3 regions of the Streptomyces sp. NPDC046465 genome follow, and region 3 is predicted to be linked to each of the others. Evidence: riboswitches for the same ligand, from Rfam matches in the RefSeq annotation. Region 3 holds a riboswitch; each other region holds the start of a gene.
The links. A riboswitch is a leader RNA that binds a small molecule or an ion and turns the genes downstream of it on or off. The one in region 3 is predicted to bind S-adenosylmethionine.

Region 1 (9,742 bases), on a different contig from region 3:
GATGGAGGCCGTCGAAGCGATCTGCTCCTTGGTCTCCACGTCCTTGGCCTGCTCGAGCAGGGCGCCCGAGACGGCCTCGACGGCCTTCTCGATGCCGCGCTTGAGGGCCATCGGGTTGGCACCGGCGGCCACGTTGCGCAGGCCCTCGCGGACCAGCGCCTGGGCCAGGACGGTCGCGGTCGTCGTGCCGTCACCGGCGACGTCGTCCGTCTTCTTCGCGACCTCCTTGACCAGCTCGGCGCCGATCTTCTCGTACGGGTCCTCGAGCTCGATCTCCTTGGCGATGGACACACCATCGTTGGTGATCGTGGGGGCACCCCACTTCTTCTCGAGGACGACGTTGCGACCCTTGGGGCCCAGGGTCACCTTGACGGCGTCGGCGAGCTGGTTCATGCCGCGCTCGAGGCCGCGCCGTGCCTCCTCGTCGAACGCGATGATCTTGGCCATGTGAAGTGGTCCTCCCGGACGAATGGGGTCTCCCCCAGCTCGTTAAGAGCTTGGGGAAGGAAACGCAAGCAAACAGATCGTGCCGGCGCCCGCGACGGACGGCCTGCAGCCCTTGTGGTTCCTTGCCCCACCCGGCCTGCGGGCCTCACCGACCCGATCCAAGTTCTGTCACTCTCACTCGGAGAGTGCTAAGCCCAATGATTAGCACTCGACCCCTGCGAGTGCAAGCGCCTCTCTGGATCCCGGACAGCTTCCGGGCGCGCGCCCCCGCGTACCCCACGCACACGAGGGGCCCGTACCCCGGCTGGGATACGAGCCCCTCGCGATGCTTGCTTCGGTGGTCGGTCGCGCCGAGCTAGACGGCGAGCTTGACCATGTCCGCCTGCGGACCCTTCTGGCCCTGCGAGATCTCGAATTCGACTCGCTGACCTTCTTCAAGGGTGCGGTACCCGTCCATCTGGATCGCGCTGTAGTGGACGAAAACATCCGCACCACCGTCGACCGCGATGAAGCCGTACCCCTTCTCCGCGTTGAACCACTTGACGGTGCCCTGAGCCATGCCTAACTCCCCTATTACTGGCCCTTGCACAGGACCGCACTTCGCGGACCCGGGTCAGACCTCACCCCCCACTGCTGGGGGTGTGCGCCGGAACGCGTCGACCGCCGCTGAATGTATCTGTCCAACTGCCGTCTGCAACAGGTCAATCGGACGAGAATTCTGGGCACGCCCGATCGGTAATATGCGGAGAATTCGCCACGATTCAGGGCAAGAAGGGCCAGGCAAAAGCCACATAAGGTTCAAATGGGCAGCGCTCTTTGGCTACTTCTTGTCGGCTCCAGGCCGACTTCGTATATGCGCTCGGCATTAACGGCGAAGCACTCTTCCCAACTGTACCGCGCTCAACCATGCAGAATTGCCCCCTCCGTTTCTCGACCGGAGAGGGCAATTCGGTTTAAGCAGGGTTCTTGCGGAAAAGGATCAGCCGCCGGCGACGGCCGGAATGATCGAGACGCCCGCGCCGTCCGGGGTGGCCGTCTCCAGGCCCTGTTCGAAGCGGACGTCGTCGTCGTTGACGTACACGTTCACGAAACGGCGCAGCTTGCCCTGGTCGTCCAGGACGCGGGCCGCGATGCCCGTGTGGTTCTTCTCCAGATCGGCGATGACCTCACCGAGGTTCGCCCCCTCGGCGGCGACCTCGGCCTTGCCGCCGGTGTAGGTGCGGAGAATGGTGGGAATCCGGACGTTGACACTCATGGGTTCACCTCAGGGGTACGGGGGCGGAGGGGAGGCGCCCTGAAAGGGGCGCGGGGAACTGCGCGAGGACGGACCACGACCCGCAGTCGGCGGCGAGCGACGGGCCCAACGGCGACTTAACCGGCGAGACCCGCGGAGCGAAACGCGTCGAGGCTCGGCTTGATCGTCGCCGTCGCCTGAGACCTCTCGGCAACCGCGTCGAGCGTCTTGAGCCCGTCCCCGGTGTTCAACACCACCGTGGTGAGGGCCGGGTCGATGAGCCCGGCGTCGACCAGCTTCCGCGTGACGCCCACCGTCACACCGCCCGCGGTCTCCGCGAAGATCCCCTCGGTCCGAGCGAGCAGCTCGATCGCCTCGACGACCTGTTCGTCGTTCACGTCCTCCACGGCGCCACCCGTGCGGCGCGCGATGTCCAGGACGTACGGCCCGTCGGCGGGGTTGCCGATGGCGAGGGACTTGGCGATGGTGTTCGGCTTCTGGGGGCGGACCACGTCGTGACCTGCCTTGAAGGCGGTCGACACCGGGGAACAGCCCTCGGCCTGGGCGCCGAAGATCTTGTACGGCTTGTCCTCGACGAGGCCCAGCGCGATGAGCTCCTTCAGACCCTTGTCGATCTTCGTGAGCTGCGAGCCCGAGGCGATCGGGATGACCAGCTGGTCGGGCAGCTCCCAGCCGAGCTGCTCGCAGATCTCGTACGCGAGGGTCTTGGAGCCCTCGCCGTAGTAGGGCCGCAGGTTGACGTTGACGAAGCCCCAGCCCTCGCCCAGCGGGTCGCCGATGAGCTCGGAGCAGAAGCGGTTCACGTCGTCGTAGTTGCCCTCGATGCCGACGAGCTCGCCGCCGTACACCGCGGCCATGACGACCTTGCCCTGCTCCAGGTCGTGCGGGATGAACACGCAGGAGCGGAAACCGGCGCGGGCCGCGGCGGCGCCGACGGCGCCCGCCAGGTTGCCGGTGGAGGAGCAGGAGAGGGTGGTGAAGCCGAAGGCACGCGCGGCTTCGAGCGCCTGCGCGACGACCCGGTCCTTGAAGGAGTGCGTGGGGTTGCCCGAGTCGTCCTTGACGAACAACTTGCCCTGGTCGACGCCCAGTTCACGCGCGAGGTTGTCGGCCTTGACCAGCTTGGTCCAGCCGGGGTTCAGGTTCGGCTTCTCGGCGACGTCGGCGGGGACGGGCAGGAGCGGGGCATAACGCCAGATGTTGGCGGGACCGGCCTCGATCTGCTTGCGCAGAGATTCCGGGTCGCCCAGCGGCAGGTCGTACGCGACTTCGAGGGGGCCGAAACACTCGACGCACGCGAAGATCGGACCGAGCGGGAACTTCGTGCCGCACTCTCGGCAGGAGAGACCCGATGCGGGGCCGAGGTCTACGGAAGAGGTGGTGTTTTCGGTGGCGACAGTCTGCACAGCCATGGAGGCGAGGCCCTTTCTCCTCATCTTCCTCGCGACGCATCTCGCCGCGAGACGGAATTGGCACCTTCCCGAGCCGGGAGCCTCGCGGCGCTGATCGCGCACACGGTGACACTTGCGTCTTGCGACGCGCGGCTGGGTGGTTGCCGGGGCTTCAACGGGCCGTATCCCTCTGCCCCTCTGGATGAGCGGTATTCGATTGTGTGACGCCCGGGACCCCCGACATGCGATGGTCACCGGCGTTGTTCAAGACTGTAACCGAAGCCCCGGACCCTTGAGATAGTCGTCCGAACCGCGAGATGGATCACATATGGGAGGACCGCGACCGTGCTGGAAGAGGTCGAGCACTGGCTGAGCAGGCGTTCCTGGTCCGTCGCCGACCGCCCGCTGGACCTCCTGGTCGCCGCCAAACGCGCGTCAGGAACCTCGGTGAGCGTCGTACTGCCCGCGCTCGACGAGGAGGGGACGGTCGGCGAGATCGTCGCCGAGATCCGCCGCGCTCTGATGGAGAAGATTCCGCTGGTCGACGAGCTCGTGGTGATCGACTCAGGCTCCACGGACCGTACGGCCGAGGTCGCGTCGGCGGCGGGCGCCAAGGTCGTCCACCGGGACGAGATCCTGCCGCGCATCTCACCGGTGCCCGGCAAGGGCGAGGTCCTGTGGCGGTCACTGCTCGTGACCGGCGGGGACGTCGTGGCCTTCGTCGACGCGGACCTTCGGGAGTTCTCCGCGGACTTCGTCTCGGGCATCGTGGGACCGCTGCTCACCGACCCGGACGTGGCCTTCGTGAAGGCCATGTACGACCGGCCGCTCGGCGCCGCGGCGGGTCAGGGCGGCCGGGTGACCGAGCTGATGGCGCGCCCGCTCCTGAACATGCACTGGCCGCGCCTCGCGGGGTTCGTCCAGCCGCTGGGCGGCGAGTACGCGGCGCGCAGGTCGCTCCTCGAGCGGCTGCCGTTTCCCGTCGGATACGGCGTGGAGCTGGGGCTGCTCGTCGACGCGCTGCACACCGTGGGTCTTGACGCGCTCGCGCAGGTCGATGTCGGGGTGCGCAGGCACCGGCACCAGGACGGGCAGGCGCTCGGGCGGATGGCGGCGGCGATATACCGGACGGCGCAGCTGCGGCTCGCCCGCGGCCATCTGCTGCGGCCCGAACTGACGCAGTTCGAGCGGGGCGAGCACGGGTTCGTGCCGCGGACGTACGCGGTCGACACGGAGGAGCGTCCGCCGATGACGGATATCGCCGAGTATGCGCATCGTCGCGTGGCGTAACCTCCGCCGATGATGTGCTTTGCCTACATTTCCGTCTTATGTGGGATAGATCTGTGTGGGATAGAGCTGCGTGGGCCAGAGCTGCGTGGGCCAGAGCTGCGTTGTGGGACAGAGTCGGACGGAGCGCGGTGGGGATCGCCTCCGCCGCGGTCGCGGTGGGCGCGCTCGCCGTCAGCGCGCCACCGGCGACCGCGGCAGCCGCCCCCGCGCCGGTCGTCAAGCACCTCACGGCGACCGCCCCCGCCCCGCCCCCCGCCCCGCCGCAGCCCGGACAGCCGCACGGGCGCCCGGCCGGTGAGCTCGCCACGACCGGGGACTCCCGGGCCCTGTTGTACGGCGGGATCGCGGTCGCACTGTGCGTCCTGGGCGTGCTGCTGATCGCCGCGGGGCGCAGGCGTCGGGACTGACCACCGGCCGTACGTTTGCCCGTCCCCGGGACGGGCTACGTTCTGCCACATGGTCTCCGAGTACGAATCGTCAGCAGCGCAGGTACTGGTCGCCTCCAACCGCGGCCCCGTCTCGTACACGGTGGGAGAGGACGGGGAGCTGTCCGCCAAGCGCGGCGGCGGCGGCCTGGTGTCCGGGCTCAGCGCCATCGGCGACGAGGCGGACGCCCTGTGGGTGTGCGCGGCGCTCGGCGACGGCGACCGCGAGGCGGTGCGGCGCGGCGTCGGCGAGGACGGCGTCCGGATGCTGGACATCGACGCGGACGTGCACGCGGCCGCGTACAACGGCATCGCGAACTCGGTGCTGTGGTTCGTCCACCACATGCTCTACCAGACCCCGCTCGAGCCGGTTTTCGGACCGGAGTTCCGTGCGCAGTGGGCGGCGTACGAGACGTACAACCGCGCCTTCGCCGAGGCACTGGCCGCGGAGGCGGCGCCGGGCGCGGCGGTCCTCGTACAGGACTACCACCTGGCGCTGGTGCCCGGCATGCTCCGCGAGCTGCGCGAGGACGTGCGCATCGGCCACTTCTCGCACACTCCCTGGGCGCCCGCCGACTACTTCAGGATGCTGCCGGACGACATCGCGGAGCAGTTGCTGCGCGGGATGCTCGGCGCCGACCGGCTCGCCTTCCTGACCGGGCGGTGGGCGGACGCGTTCACGGAGTGCTGCGTACAGATCGTCGGCGGGACCACGGGCACCCGGATCGGGGTGCACGGGCTCGGCGCCGACGCGGACTTCCTGCGGGAGCGGTCGCGGCGGGACGACGTCGAGGAGCGGATGCGGGCGCTGCGGGAGCAGGCGGGCGAGCAGGACGGGGAGGCCCGCAAGCTGATCGTCCGGGTGGACCGCACCGAGCTCTCCAAGAACATCGTGCGGGGCATGCTGGCCTACCGCGAGCTCCTCGACACCCGCCCCGAGTGGCACGAGCGCGTCGTGCACGTCGCCTTCGCCTACCCGTCGCGGCAGGACCTGGCGGTCTACCGCGACTACACGGACGAGGTCTCCCGGGTCGCCGCCGACATCAACTCCCGCTACGGCACGCCCGGCTGGACCCCCGTCGTACTGCACGTCAAGGACGACTTCGCGCGCTCCCTCGCCGCCTACCGGATGGCGGACGTGGCCCTGGTCAACCCCATCCGCGACGGCATGAACCTCGTCGCCAAGGAGGTCCCCGTCGTCTCCGACGAGGGCTGCGCGCTCGTGCTCTCGCGGGAGGCGGGGGCGTACGAGGAGCTGGGCGAGGACGCGCTGACGGTGAACCCGTACGACATCACGGCCACGGCCGCCGCCCTGCACACGGCGCTGACCATGCCGGACGACGAGCGCGCCGAGCGCACCAAGCGTCTCGCGTCGGCGGCGACGGCGCTGCCGCCCGCGCAGTGGTTCCTGGACCAGTTGCGGGCCCTCACCGGCTGACCGAGCACGGCAACCGAGTACGGCAACCGAGTACGGCGGAAGACCTCGGCCAGTCCAAGGACCGCTTCGGTTTGTCCATGGGCCCGGCGCGGGCACCGTCACTACGGTCCCCGCATGACCCTGCGCCGCAGCACGAGCATCGTGATCCTCACCGCTCTCGCCACCACCGGCGCGGCCGCGTCCCCCGCCGCCGCACAAACCGGCACCGCACAAACCGGCACCGCACGAACCGGCACCGCGTACTACGTCGACTGCGCCAAGGGCGACGACACCGCGCCCGGCACCTCCGCGAGCGCCGCGTGGCGCACCGTGGCCAAGGCGAGCGGGCACACCTTCGGCCCCGGCGACCGGCTCCTGCTCAAGCGGGGCACAAGCTGCACGGGGGTGCTGGCTCCCCAAGGTGCGGGTGCGGCCGGCGCCCCCGTGCGCATCGACGCGTACGGGAACAAGCGCCTGGCCAAGCCGCACATCGAGGCCAAGGGCGCCCGCGCCGCCCTGCACCTGGTCGACACCGAACAGTGGGAGATCCGGAACCTGGACCTCTCCAACACCGGCCCCGCCACCACCACCCGGCGCCGCGCCGGGCTCTACGTCCAGCTCACCGACTACGGCGTCGCCCACCACTTCGTCGTCGACGGCGTGGACGTGCACGACGTGAACGGCGCCGACTTCAAGGACCCCGACCCCTCCGGCGGCATCCTCTTCACCGTCCAAGGCACGGCGAGGCCCACCCGTTTCGACGGCGTGCGCGTGTCGGACTCCACCGTCCGCCACGTCGACCGCACCGGCATCGGCACCTCCTCCACCTGGGGCCGCGACGAAGAGGGCGCCAACTGGCTCTCCACCGGCGTGCGGTTCGAGCGGAACAAGGTGTACGACGTGGGCGGCGACGCGATCGTCGTGCAGAAGGCCCGGGGCGCGCTGGCCGAGCGCAACTACGTCGACGGCTTCAACATGCGCTCCGCCGGTTACAACGCGGGCCTGTGGGCGTGGCAGTCCGACGACGTCGTCTACCAGTACAACGAGGTCACGGGCGGCCACGGGACGCGCGACTCCATGGCGTACGACATCGACGGCGGCAACAACCGCAACGTCTACCGGTACAACTACAGCCACGACAACGAGGGCGGCTTCCTCCTCGTCTGCAACGCCGAGGACACCGTCAGCGATGGCAACCGCGTGCACGACAACATCAGCGTGAACGACCGCAACACCGCATCGCCGTACGGTGTGATCTCCGTGGTCTGCGGCGCCTCGACGGACACCCGGATCTACCGGAACACCGTCGTGACCAACCGCTCCGACACCGCCCTTGTCTCCAACAACGGACCCACCGGCGTCACCTTCCAGGACAACGTCTTCGTGGGCGCGCCCGGCGCGGGCTCCCCCATCAAGGACACGGTGAGCACCTTCACCGGCAACCTGTACTGGCACACCGCGCAGCCCCGCGACCCGGGCGCCGTCGTCGCCGACCCCCGGTTCGTCGACCCGGCCCCCGAAAAGCCCGGTGACGTACGCCTGCGGGAGGGCTCACCGGCGCGCGGCGCCGGGACGGGGACCGCAGACCCCGACGACCCCGACGACCCCGATGGCACGGAAGGCCACGACTACTTCGGCAACCCGATCCCCGACCCTCCCAACATCGGCGCCGATCAGGGCAGTTGAGCGCCGATCGCCGAAAGCAGCCGTACGACACCGGGCGGACCGTCCACCACCAGGTCGGCCCGCCCTGCCAGCTCCGTGACTTCCGTACTGCCGCTGCACACGAGGAGCCCCGCGACGCCGTCCGAGCGGAGCTTCTCCACCGCGCCGAAGGCCGGGAGATCGCCGAGGTCGTCGCCCGCGTAGAGGACGGACTCGGCGCCGACCTCGCGCAGATACTCCTCAAGGGCCACGCCCTTGTCCATGCCGGGCGGCCGCAACTCCAGGACCATGCGGCCCGGTTCGACGATCAGGCCGTGTCTGCCCGCCAGCTCGGCGAGCGGCTCGCGCAGCGCGTCGAAGGCCGCCTGCGGGTCCTCCGCGCGGCGCGTGTGGACGGCGACGGCCCGGCCCTTCTCCTCTATCCAGGAGCCCCGCCAGGCGTCGATCGCGTCGAGGAACCCGGGCAGCTCGGCACGGACCGCCGCGACCCCGGGGTGCGCTTCGGCGGCGTGCACGGTGCCGGTGACGGCGTCCCAGCGCTCGGCGCCGTAGTGCCCGAGGACCACGAGGTGCTCAAGGCCCGCCACGCCCGCGAAGCCGCCGTAGCGGACGGCGACGCCCGCGGGGCGGCCCGTGACCACGGCGACCGACCGCAGGCGCGGCGCGAGCGCGGCGAGCGCGGGCACGGCGTCGGGGTGGGCGCGGGCCTGCTCGGGGTCGGCCACGATCGGGGCGAGCGTGCCGTCGAAGTCCAGCGCGACGACGGCCCGTTCGGGCCGCGCGAGGAGTGCGGAGAGCCCGTCCCGCCCGGCAGGCGTCACGGGCTCGGGCAGGCCGGGGCGTCCGGGCCTGTCGGGCTGCGCGTACGTAGGGTCACCCATGGGCCCGACCTTAACGGCGTCAGCGCTCGTCGCGCCGTGACTCCCGCACCCGGCGCAGCCGATTGACCGTAATCGGGTCGTGGGCGAGCGCCCGAGCGTCGTCCAGGAGTGCGTTCAGTACCTGGTAGTAGCGCACCGGGACCATGCCGAGCTCCTCACGGATGGCGCGTTCCTTCGCGCCCGGGCCCGGCCACGAGCGGCGCTCCAGGGCGAGGACGGCGCGGTCGCGCTCGGAGAGCTCCGCCGGTTCCGGAGCGCTCACTCCAGCTTCCTGAGGATCCATGCGGACACGCTATGCCTCGCCCCACTCCGCTGCTCTACTCCGCGTTCTCCTCGGTGACCGCCCGGTTCTGGATGCCCTTGAGCACCGAGTCGGGGTTGCCGCCCTCCTGGACGGTCTTGCCGATGTCCTTCTTGATCTGCGCCGAGACCTCGGCCCAGGACGTCTTGCCCACCGGGTAGAGCTCCGACGTCGGGAGCTCGTCGAGGAACTTGCCCAGGGCCGTGTGGCCGCGGTCCTTGGCCATCGCCTGCGACGCGGACGTGGTCACCGGCAGGATGTCGTACTCGTTGGAGAAGTCGAGCACGTTCTTCTTGCTGTACACGTAGTCGAGGAACTTGCCGGCCTCCTTGCGGTGACCGTTCTGCTTGAACGCCATCATCCAGTCGGCGACGCCCATCGTGGCCTGCGCTTTGCCGTTGACGCCGGGCGCCGGCACCATGCCGAACTTCACGCCCTTCTTCGCCGCCATCTTCATCAGCGTCGGGTGGCCGTTGAGCATGCCGACCTCGCCGCGCGAGAACGCCGCGAACGCCTCGGCACGGTTCATCTCGCCGGGCGCCGTCGGGCCGGTCAGGCCCTCGCCGACGAGGTTGTCCCTGAGCCAGCCGAACGTCTTCGCGTTCTGCTTGGAGTCGATGTCGTACGAGCCGACGTTGTCGGTGTAACCGCCGCCGCCGCTGAGCATCCA
Region 2 (9,742 bases), on a different contig from region 3:
GGCTGAGCGGCCTTCCGCGCCTGGCGCACCTCGGGGGGGCCCCCCGCCGCGGCGTGGGCCCCTCCGACGGTGGTCAGGGGTGGTGTCAGGCCTCCACGGCCTTCTTGCTGCGCAGCAGACCGGCCAGGGCCGCCGCGAACTCCACCGGATCGACCGGCAGGGTCACCGCGGCCTCCGCGCGGCTCCAGGTGGCCAGCCAGGCGTCCTGCGGGCGCCCCATGAGCAGCAGGACGGGCGGTGCCTGGAAGATCTCGTCCTTGATCTGGCGGCAGACACCCATCCCGCCCGGTGCCGACTCGCCGTCGAGCACACAGACGTCGATGCCGCCGTGGTCCAGCTCCTTGATGACCGCGTGCGGCGTGGCGCACTCGACGAACCGGACCTCGGGAACGTCCGTCGCAGGGCGGCGGCCGGTGGCCAACCGGACTTGCTCGCGGGTGCTCGTGTTGTCGCTGTAGACCAGCACCGTGGCGGTCGGCTGCATTGTTCCTCCGATACGTCGAGCTGTTGCGTCGAGCTGTGCCGTCATGGGATCGGGAACCGATGCGCGGATGCTACTCCTCCCGACACCCCGTCAACACCGGTTCGGACAGGCCTCCGATGGGCCATCCGGGCAGGACACACCCCGTAGACACTCCGAACGGCACCCCCCGGGGTGAGGGCGGGATAAGCGACCGACATAATGTCGGTCGTGGCGACAGCAACGACAGTAGATACCGGGCACGCGCACCCGCCGGTCAATCGACCGAACCTCACCAGCGTCGGAACCATCATCTGGTTGAGTTCCGAGCTGATGTTCTTCGCGGCCCTCTTCGCGATGTACTTCACCCTGCGATCGGTGACAGGTCCTGATCACTGGAAGGAAATGGCTTCGGCCCTGAACTTCCCGTTCTCGGCGACGAACACCACCATCCTGGTGCTCTCCTCTCTCACGTGTCAGCTCGGCGTGTTCGCCGCTGAACGCGGAGACGTGAAGAAGCTCCGGATGTGGTTCATCGTCACCTTCATCATGGGTGCGATCTTCATCGGCGGTCAGGTGTACGAATACACCGAGCTGGTCAAGCACGAGGGCCTCTCGCTCTCGTCCGACCCCTACGGCTCGGTCTTCTACCTGACCACCGGCTTCCACGGACTGCATGTGACGGGCGGCCTGATCGCCTTCCTGCTGGTCCTTGGACGCACCTATGCGGCCAGGAGGTTTACCCACGAGCAGGCGACCGCAGCCATCGTCGTGTCCTACTACTGGCACTTCGTCGATGTGGTCTGGATCGGCCTCTTCGCCACGATCTACATGATCAAGTAATCGGCAGGTCGCCCAGGCGACGTACCCGACACATTCCAGAAGCATCGACGCAGAAGATCCTGACACCGGGGTAATCCGTGAAAAAGCTCTCCGCACGACGACGCCATCCGCTGGCGGCGGTCGTCGTCCTACTCCTCGCGCTGGCGGCCACCGGGGGGCTGTACGCCGCGTTCGCGCCGGCGGACAAGGCGCAGGCCGACGACACCGCCCAGTCCCTCGCCATCGACGAGGGCAAAAAGCTCTACGCCGTGGGCTGCTCCAGCTGCCACGGAACCGGCGGTCAGGGCTCCTCCGACGGTCCGAGCCTGGTCGGCGTGGGCGCCGCCGCTGTCGACTTCCAGGTCGGCACCGGACGTATGCCGCTCCAGCAGCAGGGTGCCCAGGCGCCCAAGAAGAAGGTCATTTACAACCAGGCCCAGATCGACCAGCTGGCGGCGTACATCTCGTCGCTGGGTGCCGGTCCCTCGGTTCCGACCGAGAAGCAGTACAGCCCGGACGGAGCGGACATCGCCAAGGGTGGCGAGCTGTTCCGCACCAACTGCGCCCAGTGCCACAACTTCACCGGTGAAGGTGGCGCGTTGACGCACGGCAAGTTCGCGCCTTCGCTGGAGGGTGTCTCCCCGAAGCACATCTACGAGGCCATGCAGACCGGCCCGCAGAACATGCCGTCCTTCCCCGACACCACGATGCCGGAGAAGAACAAGAAGGACATCATCGCGTACCTCGACGCGGTCAACGGTGAGAAGACCGAGAGCCCTGGCGGTCTCAAGCTGGGCGGTCTGGGTCCGGTCAGTGAAGGCCTCTTCGGCTGGATCTTCGGTCTCGGTTCGCTGATCGCGGTCGCCGTGTGGGTCGCCGCTCGGACCGCAAAGGCCAAGAAGTCATGAGTAGCCAAGAGATTCCAGAAGAGAACCTGCCCAGCAAGCAGGAGACCGAGCACGGCTCGGTGGCGCTGACGGAAGAGAACCCGTTCGCCGACCCGGGGCTGCCGCCCCACGAGCACCGCGTCCAGGACATCGACGAGCGGGCCGCCAAGCGGTCCGAGCGTGCCGTGGCGTTCATGTTCATGCTGTCGATGCTCGCGACCGTGGGCTTCATCGCCTCGTACGTGGCGATCCCGGCGGACAAGACCATCTACGTCTTCCCGATCGGTCACCTCAGCGGCCTCAACTTCGCCCTGGGTCTCACCCTCGGTGTGGCGCTGTTCTGCATCGGCGCGGGCGCGGTCCACTGGGCCCGCACCCTGATGTCCGACGTCGAGATGACCGACGAGCGGCACGAGATCGCGGCCGAGCCCGAGGTTCGCGCCAAGGTCATGGCGGACTTCAAGCAGGGCGCCGAGGAATCGGGTTTCGGTCGGCGCAAGCTGATCCGCAACACGATGTTCGGCGCGCTGGCCCTGGTCCCGCTCTCCGGCGTCGTCCTGCTGCGCGACCTCGGTCCGCTGCCCGAGGACAAGCTCCGCCACACCAAGTGGGGCAAGGGCAAGATGCTCGTGAACATGAATACGCACGAGCCGCTGCGTCCGGCGGACGTGCAGGTCGGTTCGCTGACCTTCGCGATGCCGGAGGGGATGTCGGAGCACGACCACGACTTCCAGACGCAGATCGCCAAGGCCGCCCTGATGATCGTCCGCATCCAGCCGGAGAACATCAAGGACAAGCGCGAGCTGGAGTGGTCGCACGAAGGCATCGTGGCCTACTCCAAGATCTGCACCCACGTGGGCTGCCCGATCTCTCTGTACGAGCAGCAGACGCACCACGTCCTCTGCCCGTGCCACCAGTCCACCTTCGATCTCTCCGACGGTGCCCGAGTGATCTTCGGCCCGGCTGGTCACGCCCTGCCGCAGCTGCGCATCGGCGTGAACGAAAAGGGCTACCTCGAGGCGCTCGGCGACTTCGATGAGCCCGTCGGTCCTGCCTTCTGGGAGCGCGGATGAGCACCACCACCACTTCCTCGAACGACAAGCGGCAGCAAGCACCCGCCGGTGAGCGGGTCGCGGACTGGGCCGACGGCCGCCTTGGGATCTACTCCCTGGCCAAGGCCAACATGCGCAAGATCTTCCCGGACCACTGGTCCTTCATGCTCGGTGAGATCTGCCTCTACAGCTTCATCATCATCATCCTCACGGGTGTGTACCTGACGCTGTTCTTCCACCCGTCGATGAACGAGGTGGAGTACTCCGGCAGCTACATCCCGTTGCAGGGACAGCTGATGTCGGAGGCGTTCAACTCGACCATGCACATCTCCTTCGATGTGCGCGGTGGTCTGCTGATCCGGCAGATCCACCACTGGGCGGCGCTGATCTTCCTCTCCGGCATGTTCGTGCACATGATGCGCGTGTTCTTCACGGGTGCGTTCCGCAAGCCCCGTGAGGTCAACTGGCTGTTCGGCTTCCTGCTGTTCGTCCTCGGCATGTTCACCGGTTTCACCGGTTACTCGCTCCCGGACGACCTGCTCTCCGGTACCGGTGTCCGCTTCATGCAGGGCGCCATCCTGGGAGTGCCGATCGTCGGCACGTACCTGTCGATGTTCCTGTTCGGCGGGGAGTTCCCCGGCGGCGACTTCGTGGCCCGGTTCTACTCGGTGCACATCCTGCTGCTGCCGGGCATCATGCTCGGCCTCGTGGTGGCGCACCTGATCCTGGTCTTCTACCACAAGCACACGCAGTACGCGGGTGCCGGCAAGTCCAACAAGAACGTCGTGGGCATGCCGCTCCTGCCGGTCTACATGGCCAAGGCCGGAGGCTTCTTCTTCCTGGTCTTCGGTGTCATCGCGGTCATCGCGGCGATCGCCTCGATCAACCCGATCTGGGCCATCGGCCCGTACCGCCCGGACCAGGTGTCCACCGGCGCCCAGCCCGACTGGTACATGGGCTTCGCCGAGGGTCTGATCCGTGTGATGCCGGGCTGGGAGATCAACCTCTGGGGCCACACGCTCGCCCTGGGCGTGTTCATCCCGCTGGTCGTGGTCTTCCCGCTGGTCCTCGTGGCCATCGCGGTCTACCCGTTCATCGAGTCCTGGGTCACCGGCGACAAGCGCGAGCACCACATCCTGGACCGCCCGCGCAACGCCCCGACCCGTACGGCCTTCGGTGTCGCGTGGCTGACCGCGTACATGGTCATGCTCGTCGGTGGCGGCAACGACCTGTGGGCGACGCACTTCCACCTGTCGCTGAACGCGATCACCTGGTTCGTCCGGATCGGCTTCTTCGCCGGTCCTGTCATCGCCTTCATCGTCACCAAGCGGATCTGCCTGGGTCTGCAGCGGCGCGACAAGGACAAGGTGCTGCACGGCCGCGAGTCGGGCATCATCAAGCGGCTGCCGCACGGTGAGTTCATCGAGGTCCACGAGCCGCTCAGCCAGGACCAGCTGCACACCCTCACGGCGCACGAGCAGTACCAGCCGGTCGAGATCGGCCCGTCGGTCGACGAGAACGGTGTCGAGCGCAAGCTGTCGGGCTCGCAGAAGCTCCGGGCGAAGCTCTCCAAGGGCTACTACGGGGAGAACAACCAGATCCCCAAGCCCACCGCCGACGAGTACAAGGAGATCACGAGCGGCCACGGCCACCACTGATCAACCCGAGCTCCGAAGCTCCGACCGCTCCACGGTCGCCACGGCAAGAGCCCCGTCCATTGCATGGATGGGGCTCTTTGCCGTCCCGGAGGCTGGATAGGGTGGTCCCACCCCGAGCAGTCGGGGTGTTCCCTCCCTATACATCCATACGCAGACGAAAACACCAGGAGCGGCTATGAGCGCTGTGACCCCCGCAGGAGGCGACACCGCGGCGGCCCGTTCCTGGCCCGACGTGCTGAACGGCCTGCTCGACGGGCGGGACCAGAGCGCCGACGACACGGCGTGGGCCATGGACCGCATCATGCGGGGCGAGGCCACCGACGCGCAGATCGCGGGCTTCGTGATCGCGCTGCGGGCCAAGGGTGAGACGGTCGAGGAGATCTCCGGCCTGGTACGCGCCATGTACGCGCACGCCAACGTCATCGACGTGCCGGGCCCGAGCGTCGACATCGTCGGCACGGGCGGCGACGGGGCCAAGACCGTCAACATCTCCACCATGTCCGCGATCGTCGTCGCGGGAGCGGGCGCGAAGGTCGTCAAGCACGGCAACCGCGCCGCCTCCAGCGCGTCCGGCGCCTCCGACGTCCTGGAGAAGCTCGGCGTCAACCTGGACCTCACGCCCCGGCGGGTCGTCGAGGTCGCCGAAGAGGCGGGCATCACGTTCTGCTTCGCCGTGAAGTTCCACCCCGCGCTGCGGCACGCGGGCGCCGCGCGCAGCCAGCTGGGGATCAGGACCGTCTTCAACCTCCTCGGTCCGCTCACCAACCCGGCCAAGGTGCGGGCCCAGGCGGTCGGGGTCGCCGACCCGCGGATGGCGCCCATCGTGGCCGGGGTGTTCGCCGAGCGCGGGCACTCGTCCCTCGTCTTCCGCGGGGACGACGGGCTCGACGAGCTGACGACCACCGCGACCTCCCGGGTCTGGGTGGTGCGGGACGGCGCCGTGCGCGAGGAGGCCTTCGACCCCCGCGAGGTCGGCATCGGCCTGGTGCCGGTCGAGGCGCTGCGGGGCGCCGACGCCTCGTACAACGCGGAGGTGGCCCTGCGGCTGCTCGACGGCGAGAGCGGCCCGGTGCGGGACGCGGTGCTGCTGAACTCCGCGGCGGCCTTGGTCGCCCTCTCGCCGACCGGTGAGCCGCTCGTGGAGCAGATCCGGGCCGGGATGGCGAGGGCGGCGCAGGCGATCGACTCGGGCGCCGCGAAGCGGGCCCTGGAGCGCTGGGTGGCGGCCAGCAACCGCTGAGCCCGCCGCGGGCGGCAGCCCCCCCATGTGACGTAAGGCGCAGTCCGGATTCTGGACTGCGCCTTGCGCGTCGAAGATCGTGTGGCAGGATGCTGCACAGGTCATGAGTGACAGCGACTACGGCCCCGGCCCGCTGTCCGGCAACCCTCCGTCCGTGGCGGGGTGCCCCGGGTGAAGACCAGGCCGTACGCAGCGAGGCGTATGGCAAGCGCGGACCCCTGGACATCGGTGAATGTCCGCCCCTGGGGTCCTGGTCCTCAAGGGAGCAGTCTCGTGAGCAAGCGAATGTGCTAGGGCCTTCGGCCCCTTTCCGCGCACCCTTTTTCTCTTCATCACTGCCTCGCCGTACCCCTCTGCCGTACGCGCCCTCGCAGTGAACTCACTTGTCTCTTACGGGAGTTCGCCATGTCTGTTTCCGCTGTTGCCGCCGACCCGTCCGTCTGCGCCCCGCTGGCCGTCCTCGGCAGGGACGTCACCGTTCCGCTGGTCACCGGCGGCGAGGTGACGTACGCGGCCCTTGACTACGCGGCGAGCGCGCCCGCGCTGCAGCGGGTGTGGGACGACGTGGCCGCGTACGCCCCGTACTACGGCAGCGTGCACCGCGGGGCCGGCTACCTCTCGCAGCTCTCCACGGACCTCTTCGAGAACTCCCGCAAGACCGTCGCCGAGTTCCTCGGCTGCCGCGAGGACGACCAGGTCGTCTTCACCCGCTCCACCACCGACTCCCTGAACCTGCTCGCCGCCGCCCTGCCCGCCGACTGCCAGGTCTTCGTCTTCGAGACCGAGCACCACGCCTCGCTCCTTCCGTGGCGGGACGCCCGCGTCACCTACCTCAACGCGCCGCGCACCCCCGACGAGGCCGTGCACACCCTGGAGCGCGCACTCGCCGACCGCGATCCCTACGGCCCCGCCCTCGTCTGCGTGACCGGCGCCTCCAACGTCACCGGCGAGCTCTGGCCGGTGCGTGAACTGGCCGCCGCCGCGCACGCGCACGGCGCCCGCATCGTCCTCGACGCCGCCCAGCTCGCGCCCCACCACCCCGTCTCCATCGGTGAGTTGGACGTGGACTGGGTCGCCTTCTCCGGGCACAAGCTGTACGCGCCCTTCGGCTCGGGCGTCCTCGCGGGCCGCTCCGACTGGCTGCGCGCCGCCGAGCCGTACCTCGCCGGTGGCGGCGCCTCGCGGAAGGTGGCGCGACGCGCCGACGGTGGTGTGGACGTGGAGTGGCACGACTCCGCGGCCCGGCACGAGGCCGGTTCCCCGAACGTCATCGGCGTCTACTCCATCGCCTCCGCCTGCAAGGCGCTCACCGACGCGGGCTTCGACGAGCTCGTCGCCCGGGAGCAGTACCTGATCAGCAAGGTGCGCGAGGGCCTCGCCGAGGTGCCCGCCGTGCGCGTGCTCTCGCTCTTCGGGGACGACGCGCCGCGCGTGGGCGTCATCTCCTTCGTCGTGGACGGCTGGAACAGCTCGCACTTCGCCGCCGCGCTCTCCGCCGAGTACGGGATCGGCGTACGGGACGGCCTGTTCTGCGCCCACCCGCTGGTGCGCACCCTGCTCGGCAGCGAGCCGGACGAGCCCGGCGAGTGCGGCGCCCCCGAGGCCGCGCCCGGCGAGAAGTCGCTGAACGCCATCCGGGTGAGCTTCGGCGCGGGCACCCCCGACGAGCACGTCGAGCGTTTCGTGCGCGCCGTCAAGGAGCTGGTGGCGGACGGCGCCCGGTGGAACTACCGCACCGAGGACGGGCGTTGCGTGCCGGACACCGGTGCCGCCGTCTGATCCGGCCTGATGCGGCCTGATCCGGCCTGATGCGGCCTGATCCGGCCTGATCAGGCCGGAAGGCCCTAGGAGTCGAGGCCGATCGCGAAGGCCGCTTCCAGGTCGTGCTGTGAGTACGTACGGAACGCCACGTGCGTGTCGGTGCCCTCGACGCCGGGGATCTTGCTGATCCGGCCCGGGATGACGTCCGCGAGGTCGTCGTGGCGCGGCACCCGCACCATCGCGATCAGGTCGTACGTACCGGTCACGGAGAAGACCTCACTGACGGAGTCCAGCGCGGCGATCGACTCGGCGATCTCCGGGATCCGGTCCACGCTGGTCTTGATGAGCACGATCGCGGTGATCACGGCTGGCTGTCTCCCTCGGTGGCCGGTGCGCTGCCTTTCACGTGCACTCTAGTCCTCCGCACACGCCACCCCCACGCGTACAGGAAGCCGAGCGAGAAGCCCACCAGATGGGCCAGATAGGCGACTCCCGTACCGTTTCCGCCCTGCCCCGCCGCCAGCCACTGCAGCGCCACCCAGAACGGCAGCACCACCCACGCGGGAAAGCGCAGCGGCAGGAAGAAGAGGAACGGGAAAAGGCTGGTGACGCGCGCCCGTGGGAAGAGATAGAGGCAAGCGCCGAGGACGGCGGAGATCGCCCCCGACGCTCCCACGAGCGTCTGGTCGGAGCCCGCGTGCGCGGCCGCGTAGGCGAGCAGGGCGAGATATCCGCAGCTGAGGTAGAAGAAGGCGTACTGGAGGTGGCCCATGCGTTCCTCGACCATGACCCCGAACACGTACAAGAACAGCATGTTCCCCAGCAGATGAAGCCAGCTGCCGTGCACGAACAGGGCGGTGAACGGGCCGAGGGCGGCGCTCGGGACACCGCTGAACAGTTCGACGGGTACCACTCCCCACCGCTCGAAGTAGACCTGTTGCGCACCGATCAACTCGTCGCCGCGGCCGTAGGAGGGGTTGAACCCGGAGACCGGGGAGATCAGGAAGACCGCGCAGCAGACGGCGATCAGGCCGTACGTCACCGGGGCGGTTCCCCCTCCGATCAGCCGGCCTGCCTTCGTACGCCATGTGCGGATCATGAACAGAGCATGACGTAACGGGCACTACCTCCGCAGACCGCCATGCCGCTCGGCAGGCCGCCGCATGGCGCCCCTTACAGGCCTTAGGGTTACGGGCAGTGCGCAGACGGAAACTCGCGTACGCCCCACGGTCGCCGATGATGTCGCCGCTACCAGTCACCGACGAAAGCGAACAGCCACGATGACGGTTCCTCTGCCGACCGCCACCACCCGGTGGCGCTGCACGCTGTGCGGCAATCTCACGCGTTTCGATGTGACCCGCAGCTCGAAGGTCGTCGAGTATGTGCATCTCGACCTGGCCGGAGAGTCGAACGTCGAAGAACGTGAGGTGGTCAGTGAGACCATCGAGTCCGTGCGTTGCCGCTGGTGCAACGCCGTGGATCAGGTGGAACTCGTGGACAGGCCGGGCGCCGACTCCTGACGGAGCGGGGCCCGCACAGCTAGTGGGGTGACGGATGGTGGAGAGCTCAGGCGGGGAGCCGGACGACGGCGCCGCTGAGGTGCTCGACCGTCCGCTGCCCGACGGGGTGCGCCGACGGGTCGTCCATATCGTCTCGGACGGCTTCGGCGGGCTCACCCTGGCCGAATTGCCCGCCCAGCTGCGGCAGTACGCGCGCTTCACGCCCACCCGGCGCGCGAAGTTCGCGGGCAACGCCATGGCGGCCGCGCTGGAGAACGACACCCTCTTCCGCCAGCGCATCGGCGAACGCCTCAGGGAGGCCCAGAGCGAGCTCGCCGCCGCCCTGGACGCGGGCTCTCCGCC
Region 3 (9,742 bases):
GGAGACCTCCAACGCCTCGGTCTCCGCGGCGCGCGGCATCGTGCGCGCCATCTGGGCCTCGTGGATCGCCGGTTTCGTCCTGCTCGCCGGGCTGAGCTTCGCCATCCAGGACTACGTGGGCGCCCAGAAGAGCGCCACCGGGGTGCCGCCCGCGCAGATCATGATCGACGCGATCGGCGAGTCCGGGGCGACGGCGCTGCTGCTCATCGTGATCGTGGCCCAGCTGTTCTGCGGCAACGCCGAGACGGCCGCGGCCAGCCGCATGGTGTTCGCCTTCAGCCGTGACAACGCGCTGCCCGGCTCGGCCCTCTGGCGCAAGGTCAGCTCCCGCACCCAGGTCCCGGTGCCCGCGGTGTGGCTGTCGGTGGGCCTGGCCGCGGTCATCGCGCTGCCCTCCCTCTACTCGACGACGGCGTACACGGCGGTCACCGCCATCAACGTCATCGGCATCACCCCCGCGTACGCCATCCCGATCTTCCTGCGCCTTCGCGCGGGCGACCGTTTCCAGCCGGGCCCCTGGAACCTGGGCCGCTGGAGCAAGCCGGTCGGCTGGATCGCGGTCATCTGGGTGGCGTTCGTGACGGTCCTGTTCTGCCTGCCGCAGGCCTCGCCGGTGACGGTCGACTCGATGAACTACGCCTCGATCGCGCTCGTCGCGGTGCTGCTCCTTGCCACCGTGTGGTGGTTCGTGGCGCGCCGCTCGTACAGCACCCCGCAGGCGTACGGCTCGGACCGCGAGCAGGCCGAGGTCGCGGAGAACATCGTCTGACCCGAGAGTCTGATCAGAGAGGGGACTCCGGACGCCCCCCCGGCCCCATCCCCGCTACATCGGGCGGTCGTTGAGGATCTTCTGGAAGAGGCGGTGGTCGCGCCAGGCGCCGTTGATGTACAAGTAGCCCGGCGCGACCCCGTACTCCTCGAAACCGCACTTCGCGAGCACGCGCTGCGAGGCGGTGTTGTCGAGCAGGGTGCATGCCTCGACGCGGTGCAGGCCGAGCCGGGCGTCCGCCGCCTCGCAGACGAACCGCGTGGCGGCGGAGGCCAGGCCGAGGCCCAGGTGCTCCCCGTCGATCCAGTAGCCGAGGCTGGCGCTGCGGGCCGGGCCCAGCACGATGTTCGTCAGCCCGGCGTGGCCGACGATCTCCCCGTCGCTCTCGAGCAGCCAGTGCGCGGCCCGGCCCGCCCTGTCCTCCTCCAACTGCCCGCGGACTCGCTCCGCCTGGCCTTCCGTGGTGTAGAAGGAGGCCGCCCGGTACGGCTCCGTGGGCGCGAGGTGGACGCGGTTGCGCCGGTGGGACCGGGCCAGCGCCTCCGCGTCCTTCAGGGCGGACGGCCGGATGACGACGCCGGGGGCGAGGGCGACGGATTCAGTGATCATGCCTACATCGTACGAAGGTTCGATCCGAATCCGCAGCCGCGGGGAGAGATCAGCGGCCGCCCGACACCCTCAGGACCGTGCCCGTCGCGTACGAGGCGTCGTCCGAGAGCAGCCAGGAGACGGCCCCCGCGACCTCCGAGGGCTGACCGGAGCGCCCCATGGGAATGCCCGCCGCGAGCTTCGCGGGACGCTGGGGGTCGGCGTGGAACTCGGTCCAGATGACGCCGGGGGCAACGGCGTTGACGCGGATGCCGTCCTCCGCGACCTCCTTGGACAGGCCGACCGTCAGCGTGTCGACGGCGCCCTTGGCGGCGGCGTAGTGCACGTACTCGCCGGGACCTCCGAGAGTGGCCGCGACAGACGAGATGTTCACGATCGCGCCGCCTCCGCGGGCCTTCATGTCCCGCACCGCGCGCCGGGCGCAGAGCAGGTATCCGAGGACGTTCACCTCGAGCGCCCGGCGCATGCCCTCGGCGTCGGCCTCGGCGAGGGGGCCGACGGGGCCGCCCACACCGGCGTTGTTGACGAGAGCGGTGACCGGGCCGAGCTCGGCCGCCGCGGTGTCGAAGAGGCGGTCGACGTCGGCCTCGTCGGCGGTGTCGACCTGGACGGTGACGCAGCGGCGACCGGCGGCGCGGACCGTCGCGGCGACCTCGTCGGCGGCCGTCGCGTTCGAGCGGTAGCCGATGACGACATCGTGGCCGTCCTCGGCGAGACGGACGCAGACAGCGGCGCCGATACCGCGGCTGCCGCCGGTGACGACGGTGACGGGGTGGTGCTGCACGGGGGACCTCCGGCTCTGGGTGGCTGACTGTCGCGCCGCCCGGCCGCGGGGATCGCCCGCGACCGGCACGGCGTCATCCTACGAACCGGTGATCTTCGACGGTGGCGCGGGCCCTCCGGCCGACGACGCCTCGTCAGACGCCCGAGGCCAGCGGGGCCACGCACACCACCGTGGTGCCCAGGGTCTCGCACCGCAGCCTCAGCAGGTTCCAGCGGGGCTGCCACTGGGCCAGGCCCTCGTACTGTCGCAGGAGGCCGCGCAGCCGCTCCGGATCGTCGGTCCACAGGGCCGCGGGGACGCCCCTGGTCGGACCGAGCACATGGAGCGCGATGCGGCCGTCGTCGGTGACGTCGTGCGAGGTGATGAGCACGTCGGTCGCCGTGCAGGCGTCCCAGGTGTCGTGGGCACGGGTGGCGTGATCATGGGTGGCGTGGTCATGGGTGTCGGGCGAGTGCGTCATGGAGCGCCTCCGGAGTTGTGGACCCCGGGTGTCGCCGACCCCGGTGATCCGCCGTTCCCCGTGCACGTCGCACGGGGCGGGTCGTCACCCGGGGCACCCGCGACGGAGCGGGGTGCCGCCCAGCGAGCCGGGGCTTGGCGCTGGAACTCGTGACCCGTCCCGACCGTAACACGGCCTGTCGGAGGCCTGCCCGGGGTTTTCTCCTGGCCCCCGTGCAGGCCTCCGCACCGGGTTACTGGGCCGTGGTGGAGGTGATGGCATCCTCCGGAGCGGCCTGCTCCGGGGAGAGGCTGTCCATGAACGAACTGACCGAGAAGACCGCGTTGCCGGGGCCCGCAGGACCGTAACCGGGAGGCGACGACAGGCCGTTGGCCTCCATCGTCGCGCGGTACGCCTCGAGGAGGCGCACGTGGTACTCCAGCGGCGCGCCCAGCGGGTTCGCCTTGCCCAGCGGTGTCGTGGGCTCCGGGCACCAGGTGGTGAAGCGGGGCGTGATGCCGCGCGACATGAAGTACTGCAGGCCCTCGACGGTGGAGTCGATGGCCTCGTCGACGGTCTTGAAGCCGAAGGGCTCCGCCATCTCGACGCCCGCCACGAAGTTCGGGATGACGTTGCGCGGCCCGAAGACGTCGGCGGAGTCCAGGATGCGACGGTGCCACTCGTCACGGCCGACGTAGCGCTCCTTGCCGGGGCAGTAGCGCTCGAAGAGGTACGGGTCCCACACCTCGTAGTTGGGGTGGTAGATCCGCACGCCGTAGTCGTGGAAGCGCTGCACGTCCGCCTTGGGCAGCGCCTGGGCGACGACCTTGCCGATCCAGCGGCCGGGGAAGCGCTCCTCGATGGCCTTCGCGTACTGCCCGTAGAAGTCGGCCTCGTCCTTGCCCTGGAGCCGCGTGGTGATGGCGCCACCGGTGAGCGTGTACGCGGTGGAGGACTTCGCGGTGTCGTACTTGTCGATGATGGCGAGGGCCTCAAGGACCTCGTCCATCGGCTTCACGCCCGTGTAGGGGCGGCCCGCCGCCTTCTGCTGGCGCCAGTTGTGGTTGATGTCGCAGTACCCGCACTCCTCCTTGGCGCCGAAGTACTGGCAGACCCGGAAGACCGTCAGATAGATCAGGTAGCCCCACTGGATGGTGGGCGCCACCTCCATCACGGACTTGCCGTTCTCCAGCGTGTGCCGGTAGTAGTCCGGCATCGGCGGCAGGCCCACGTCGGAGATGCGTGCGCCGTCCAGGTAGAGCCCGAGGACACCGTGGTCGTCGGCGGCCACGCGGTACGGCGAGGCCGGGTTCACGCGGACCGACACGACGGTGCGGCGCAGGTCGTAGGGGCCGCCGGTGAGGACGATCTCCTCGGGCGGGCGGCGCAGGGCGGCGGCGCCCAGCTCGGGCAGGGTGCTGTGGTCGAAGGAGAAGATGAAGTACGACTTCGGCTTGACGTCACCGCCCTCGTTGTCGCTGAGCGCCGACTCGTCGAAGGCGATGCCGCCGCGCAGCAGATCCTCCTTGATGACGGCTTCCCGCGGCACGTGCGGGAACCGCTCCATGAGTGACTCGATGAGCTGGGTACGGCTCTCGCTGCGGCTTGGCATGGGCCGGGCACCTCGGATCCTGTCGATCGATCTGTTCCGACCACGCTAATACGCGGCCGAACCGTTCCGGATCCGACTCCGGTCGCAGGGCGCCTCCGCCGCAGGTCTATGCTGCGGGCCCGGTACGATCTCCGGCATGCCGCCCGCCGACCCCCACATACCCGCCCCGAAAAGCGGAAACGGGTCACGCGACACAGCCGCCCGAACTAGGATGGACACTCCCGAAGCGGGCAGCGGGCAGCGGGCAGCGGGCAGCGGGTCCCGTCGCGGCGGTCCGCGCCGCACGGCGCGGCTCCTCCCCCGGCACCGAGAAGCGCGTCCTCTTCGCCGCCCGGTCTGCCACCGCCCTGCACCGGCTCCTCGACGTCCTCCCCGTCTTCGCGGGCGACGACCGCATCCGACGCCGCTTCACCCTCGTCCCCGGCTCCGCCTTCGACACCGACGCCCTCGCGGCCGTCGAACGGGCAGGCGGGCGCACCATCCCCTGGGCCGAGGCCCTCGCCCACCCCCACGATCTGATCCTGGCCGCCAGCCCCAAGGGCGGCCTCGCCGAGCTCCGCGGACCACGCGTCCTGCTGCCGCACGGCGCCGGTTACAACAAGGCCCTCACCGCACCGGACGGCCCCGGCGACTCCGCCTCCGGCATGGACCCGGCGCTCCTGATGCCGGGCGGCCGCCCACTGGCCCGCCTCCACGCCCTGGCCCACCCCTCGCAGGTCACCCGCCTCGCCGCCGCGTGCCCTCCGGCAGCCGCGCACGCGACGGTGACCGGCGACCCCACGCTCGACCGCGTCCTCGCCTCGCTCCCCCTGCGCGAGCGCTACCGCCGCGCCCTGCGCACCCACGGCCGGAGCCTGGTCGTCCTCGCCTCCACCTGGGGCCCGCACTCCCTGATCCGCCGCCACCCCCGCCTCCCCGCCCGCCTGGCCGCCGAGCTCCCCCACGACACGTACCAGCTGGGGCTCGTCCTGCACCCCAACGAGCACAGCAGGACAGGGCGGTTCGACCTCGCGCAGGATCTCGCACCCGCCCTCGACGCGGGCCTGGTCCTGGCCCGCCCGTACGAGGAGTGGGCCGCGCTGCTCATCGCCGCCGACGCGATCGTCACCGACCACGGCTCGGCGGCGCTGTACGCGGCCGCGGCCCGCGACACCCCGATGATCGCCGCGGGCGACGGCGGCGGCGAGCTGATCCCCGGCACCCCGATGGCCGAACTCCTCGCCCGGCTACCGGGGTTGGGGCCCCTGGAACAGCCGACCACGGCTGGCTTCGAGCGCGCCGTCGGCGAGTACAGCCCCGGCTCCGCGTCCGCCGTCGCCGCGCGGGCGTTCGCCGAGCGCGGCCAGGCCGTACGCCGGTTGCGCGCGGAGCTCTACCGGATCCTCGGCGTGGCCCCACCGGCCGATCCCCCCGTACCGAACCTCCTGCCGGATCCCGCGCCGCCCTCCCGTACCCCCGCGGCCTTCGCCGTACGGGCGGACCTGCGAGGACCTCACGTACACATCGAGCGGCGGCCCGCCCGCTCCACCGCGCCCGCGCATCACCTGGCCGCCGAGGCGGACCGGGCGTCGGACACCCAACTGCAGAGCGCCGGGCTCGTGTTCCGGCGAGCCCGGCACGCCGCCGCGCTCCCCGCGCGGGGTGAGACCTGGACCGTCGACGGGTGGACGCGCCACGCACTCGCCGAACACGGTGGCGCGCGGACTGCCGCCGTCGTGCTGAGCGCCTCGTACTGCGTGCTGCGCCGGACCGGCGGCGCGCTCCTGTCCGTACGCATCGAGCCGCACCGGGACGCGGACGGCCGGGTGCTGCGCGCCGATCCCGCGGCGGTGCTCTCCGGAGTGCACGCCCGGCTCGCGGACGGCTCCGACGCGCCCGCACACCCGGTGACCGTCCGCTGCGTCGTCGCGGGCCGCCTCCACCGTGCGACGCTCGCTCCCGCCACACCGGAAGAGGGCCTGCAGGAGCTCTAGAGCCATAACGAACCAGAACGAAACGGAACCGTCGCGCCTACTGCAACAGCTTCGCCACCACGCGGTCGAGCACCTCGATGTCCTCGGCGGGCAGGGCGAGCAGGTCGTCCGGCGGAGTGGTGAGGATCGCGGTGGCGCGGGCGGCCGCCGCCTCCCCCTCTTCCGTGAGGTGGACCAGTTTGGACCTGCGGTCGGCGGGGTTGGCGACGCGTTCGGCGAGACCGCGCCGTACGAGGTCGTCGACGATGACGGTGGTGTAGGGCGGGTCGGCGCCAAGGCGCTCGGTCAGCTCCCGCAGCGTGATCGGCTCGCCGGTGAGGCGCCGCAGCGCCCTGATGCGGCTGAAGCTCATGCCGAGGGCGTCGGCGACCGCCTTGCGGCGGTTGTGACGCTCCAAGAGGAGAGTGTTGAGACCCTGCCAGACACGGGCCGCCGCCCTGGCGGTCTCGTCGCCACCGTCCCGCGGCCCGTCGTCCCGCGGCCCGTCGTCCCGCGGCCCCTCGTCCCGCGGCCCGTCGTCACGCGGGCGGTCGTGCGGGAGGTCGCGCGGGCAGTCGTGTGGGCGCTCCATCAGGCGTTCACTGTCTCCCTCGTCTCCTCCACAGCGAGCCTCTTCGCCGTGCGCTGGGCCGTTCCCCGGGCCCAGCGGCCGGAAGTGAGCGTACCCGTGGCCAGTACGGCGGCGCCGCAGCCCGCGATGATCCACCACGCCGTGCGCCCCACGTCGGTGAAGGACGCGGCGTCCGCGTGCGCCCCGCCGACCATGAGCGCACCGATGACGGCCACGCCGAGGGACTGCCCGATCTGCCGACTCGTGGAGGCCACCGCGGCGGCGACGCCGGCCTGCGAGCGGGGCATCCCGGACACGGCGGTGTTGGTGATGGGGGCGTTGACCAGTCCGAAGCCGGTGCCGAAGAGCAGGTACGCGACGATCAGCACGGCCGCCGGAAGGTGGTCGGAGAAGGTGAGCGCCTGCAGAAGGGCGCTCGCGCTGAGCGCCGACCCGGCGAGCAGCAGGGGCGTCCGCGGCCCCCGCGAGGCCACCATGCGGCCGGAGACCGGCGCGGTCAGCAGCGCCATGACCGCCATCGGCAGCATGAAAAGACCGGCGTGCAGCGGATCCAGCCCGCGCACGTTCTGCAGATACAGCGAGCTGACGAAGAGGAAGCCGCCGAGTGCGGCGAACGTGGCGACCGCGATCACGGTGGCGCCCGCGAACGGCGCTGAACGGAAGAAACGCAGGTCGATGAGGGGATCGGTGCGCCTCGGCTCGTACCACAGCAGTCCGAGGAGCGCGCCGAGCGCCGCGATCGCGCAGCCGAGCACGGGCGGTGAGGTCCAGCCGTGGCCGGGCGACTCGATGATGGCGTACGTGAGCGCCGGGAGCAGGACGACGATGAGCGCCTGGCCCACCGGGTCCACGCGGCGGGGCCGCGCCGCCCGTGATTCCGGCACGTACCTGTGGGTGAGGTACAGCGCGGCGAGGCCGATCGGTACGTTGATCCAGAAGATGGCCCGCCAGCCCGCCGACTGCACGAGGGCGCCGCCGATGATCGGCCCCGCGGCCATGCTGATGCCGACGACGCCGCTCCACACTCCGATGGCGCGGGCGCGTTGCCGCGGGTCCGTGAAGGTGTTGCTGATGATCGACATCGCCACGGGGTTCAGCATCGATCCGCCGACCGCCTGCAGGACCCGCGCGGCGATGAGCCAGCCGAGGCCGGGCGCGAGGCCGCACAGCAGGGACGCCGAGGTGAAGACGAGCAGTCCGGTCTGCAGCGTGCGGCGGCGGCCCACGCGGTCGGCGGTCGAGCCGGAGAGCATCAACAGGCTGGCCAGCACCAGCGTGTAGGCATCCACGGTCCACTGCAGCCCGGAGACGGACGTGTGCAGGTCGCGCTGGATGGCGGGCAGGGCCACGTTCAGGATGGTGTTGTCGAGGCTGACGATCAGCATGCTCATGCAGCAGACGGCAAGGACGAGCCATGGCCGTCGCCGGTCACGCCGGTCACGCCGGTCTACGTCGTCTGACATATCGGGCTCCTCGCGGGTGCATTTATTTGTGTTGTCACAACCATTATGAGGCTACAAATAAATTGCGGGAGTTGTCACGTGCGAGCCTGCCCCGCCCGTTCCGGGGGCTACGTCAGTCGAGGCCCCCGCCGCGCTCCCGCACCGCCCGTGCCGCGGTCCGGAACTCCGCCGCTCCCGCCGCGTCCCCGGTCTCCTCGGCCAGGTCGGCCGACGCGTCCAGGACGCGCAGCTCCTCACGCGCGGACTCGTCGAGGCGGGCCTGCGCCAGTGCCTCGCCGTAGAGCCGCCCGGCCTCTGCCGACCGCCCGAGGCTCCGCAGCACCCGGGCGAGCGCGAAGCCGGTCCGGGCGGTCAGCCGGGCCCGACCCATGGCCTCGGCCCGCGCATGAGCATCCGTCAGCAGCGTTTCGGCGGCGGTGAGTTCGCCGAGTTCCGTACGGGCCTTGCCGAGCAGATACGTCTGCAGCATGGCGCCGTAGGCGTTGCCGATCTCCGTATGGATGCGCGCGGACGCCTCGAACTCCGCCGCCGCTGCCGCCCACTCGCCACGGGCCGCGCCGAGCAGCCCCCGGAACTCGATGACCGAAGCGCGCAGCTTCCTCTCCCGGGGTCCGTCACCGAGGGCCTCCGTGGCCGCCGCAGCGAGGCGCAGCTCAGCCTCGGCGTCCTCGTACCGCCCCCGTTCCCACAGCGGGCGCGCGAGCTGGCAGCGCATGCGGACCAGCGCGGCGAGCGGATGCCCGGCGCGCAGCGCGGCGTCGCGTCCCGCGGCGAACGTCTCGATGACCTGGGTGAGGTGGGGGTGGTCGAGGTAGTGCGTCCACAGGGGTTCGCAGAGCGCCCAGGCCTCGTCGTCGAGTCCGTGCGCGTGGGCGACGCGCACGCAGTCGTGCAGCACAAGCCGTTCGGCCTCCAGCCAGTGCAGGGCCTTCGCCTTCCGCTGCTTGTCGCCGTCGGCGGAGGTGATGCCGAAGTCGGCGTCGGGGGTGTCCGGCAGAGCGGGGGCCGGTTCGGCGAAGGTCATCCGCGGGCCCGCCCGCAGGGCGTCGGCGCGCTGGGCCTGGCGGAGGTACCAGCGGATGACGCGTCGCCTGCCCTCGTCCGCGTCGGTACCGCCGTCGTCCCGGCGCGCCCGGTCCGCACGGCGCACCGCGTGGGCCCGGAGCAGATCGTGCAGGCGCAGCCGTCCGTCGCGTCCACGGGCCAGGAGACTCGCCCGCGCCAGCTCGTCGAGCGCGTCCTCGGCCTCGTCCTCTCCCCTGCCGAGCAGCGCGGTGACCGCTTGGGGGTCGACCCAGGGGCCGGGGTGCTCGACGAGGAGCCGGTAGAGAGTGGCGGCGCCGGGGGTCAGGTCCTGGTAGGCGGCATCCCATACGGCCTCCACCGCGGGAACTCCCTTCGTGTCGAGTTCGGCGGCGAGTTGTGCGGTCAGCCGTGCGAGCCTGCGGGTCCGGTGCTTGCGGAGCCATTCGGCGGCCACGTGGAGGGCGGCGGGCAGGCCGCCGCAGATCCGGGCGAGCTC

Region 1: another riboswitch for S-adenosylmethionine. It lies ahead of thrC (threonine synthase); the one in region 3 lies ahead of ABZ953_RS26520 (hypothetical protein).
Region 2: another riboswitch for S-adenosylmethionine. It lies ahead of ABZ953_RS29940 (aminotransferase class V-fold PLP-dependent enzyme); the one in region 3 lies ahead of ABZ953_RS26520 (hypothetical protein).

Annotation. Positions count from the first base shown of each region.
Region 1 covers NZ_JBEYZK010000007.1:176,741-186,482, forward strand. The annotation lists gene groL (chaperonin GroEL) at 1-447, opposite strand, end outside; gene ABZ953_RS13185 (cold-shock protein) at 803-1,006, opposite strand; gene ABZ953_RS13190 (MoaD/ThiS family protein) at 1,427-1,702, opposite strand; gene thrC (threonine synthase) at 1,819-3,114, opposite strand; SAM riboswitch class I at 3,132-3,302, opposite strand; gene ABZ953_RS13200 (glucosyl-3-phosphoglycerate synthase) at 3,439-4,383, shown strand; gene ABZ953_RS13205 (hypothetical protein) at 4,512-4,790, shown strand; gene ABZ953_RS13210 (trehalose-6-phosphate synthase) at 4,840-6,246, shown strand; gene ABZ953_RS13215 (right-handed parallel beta-helix repeat-containing protein) at 6,361-7,911, shown strand; gene otsB (trehalose-phosphatase) at 7,899-8,771, opposite strand; gene ABZ953_RS13225 (DUF3263 domain-containing protein) at 8,791-9,054, opposite strand; gene ABZ953_RS13230 (extracellular solute-binding protein) at 9,089-9,742, opposite strand, start outside.
Region 2 covers NZ_JBEYZK010000021.1:151,436-161,177, reverse strand. The annotation lists gene ABZ953_RS29970 (hypothetical protein) at 86-484, opposite strand; gene ABZ953_RS29965 (heme-copper oxidase subunit III) at 683-1,303, shown strand; gene ABZ953_RS29960 (cytochrome c) at 1,381-2,190, shown strand; gene ABZ953_RS29955 (Rieske 2Fe-2S domain-containing protein) at 2,187-3,242, shown strand; gene ABZ953_RS29950 (cytochrome bc complex cytochrome b subunit) at 3,239-4,879, shown strand; gene trpD (anthranilate phosphoribosyltransferase) at 5,055-6,119, shown strand; SAM riboswitch class IV at 6,219-6,336, shown strand; gene ABZ953_RS29940 (aminotransferase class V-fold PLP-dependent enzyme) at 6,525-7,898, shown strand; gene ABZ953_RS29935 (Lrp/AsnC ligand binding domain-containing protein) at 7,964-8,245, opposite strand; gene ABZ953_RS29930 (rhomboid family intramembrane serine protease) at 8,242-8,979, opposite strand; gene ABZ953_RS29925 (hypothetical protein) at 9,161-9,400, shown strand; gene ABZ953_RS29920 (NYN domain-containing protein) at 9,435-9,742, shown strand, end outside.
Region 3 covers NZ_JBEYZK010000017.1:197,134-206,875, forward strand. The annotation lists gene ABZ953_RS26505 (amino acid permease) at 1-769, shown strand, start outside; gene ABZ953_RS26510 (GNAT family protein) at 824-1,378, opposite strand; gene ABZ953_RS26515 (SDR family oxidoreductase) at 1,428-2,162, opposite strand; gene ABZ953_RS26520 (hypothetical protein) at 2,296-2,622, opposite strand; SAM riboswitch class IV at 2,668-2,777, opposite strand; gene ABZ953_RS26525 (radical SAM protein) at 2,855-4,213, opposite strand; gene ABZ953_RS26530 (hypothetical protein) at 4,420-4,797, opposite strand; gene ABZ953_RS26535 (translation initiation factor 2) at 4,858-6,186, shown strand; gene ABZ953_RS26540 (MarR family transcriptional regulator) at 6,224-6,757, opposite strand; gene ABZ953_RS26545 (MFS transporter) at 6,757-8,220, opposite strand; gene ABZ953_RS26550 (tetratricopeptide repeat protein) at 8,333-9,742, opposite strand, start outside.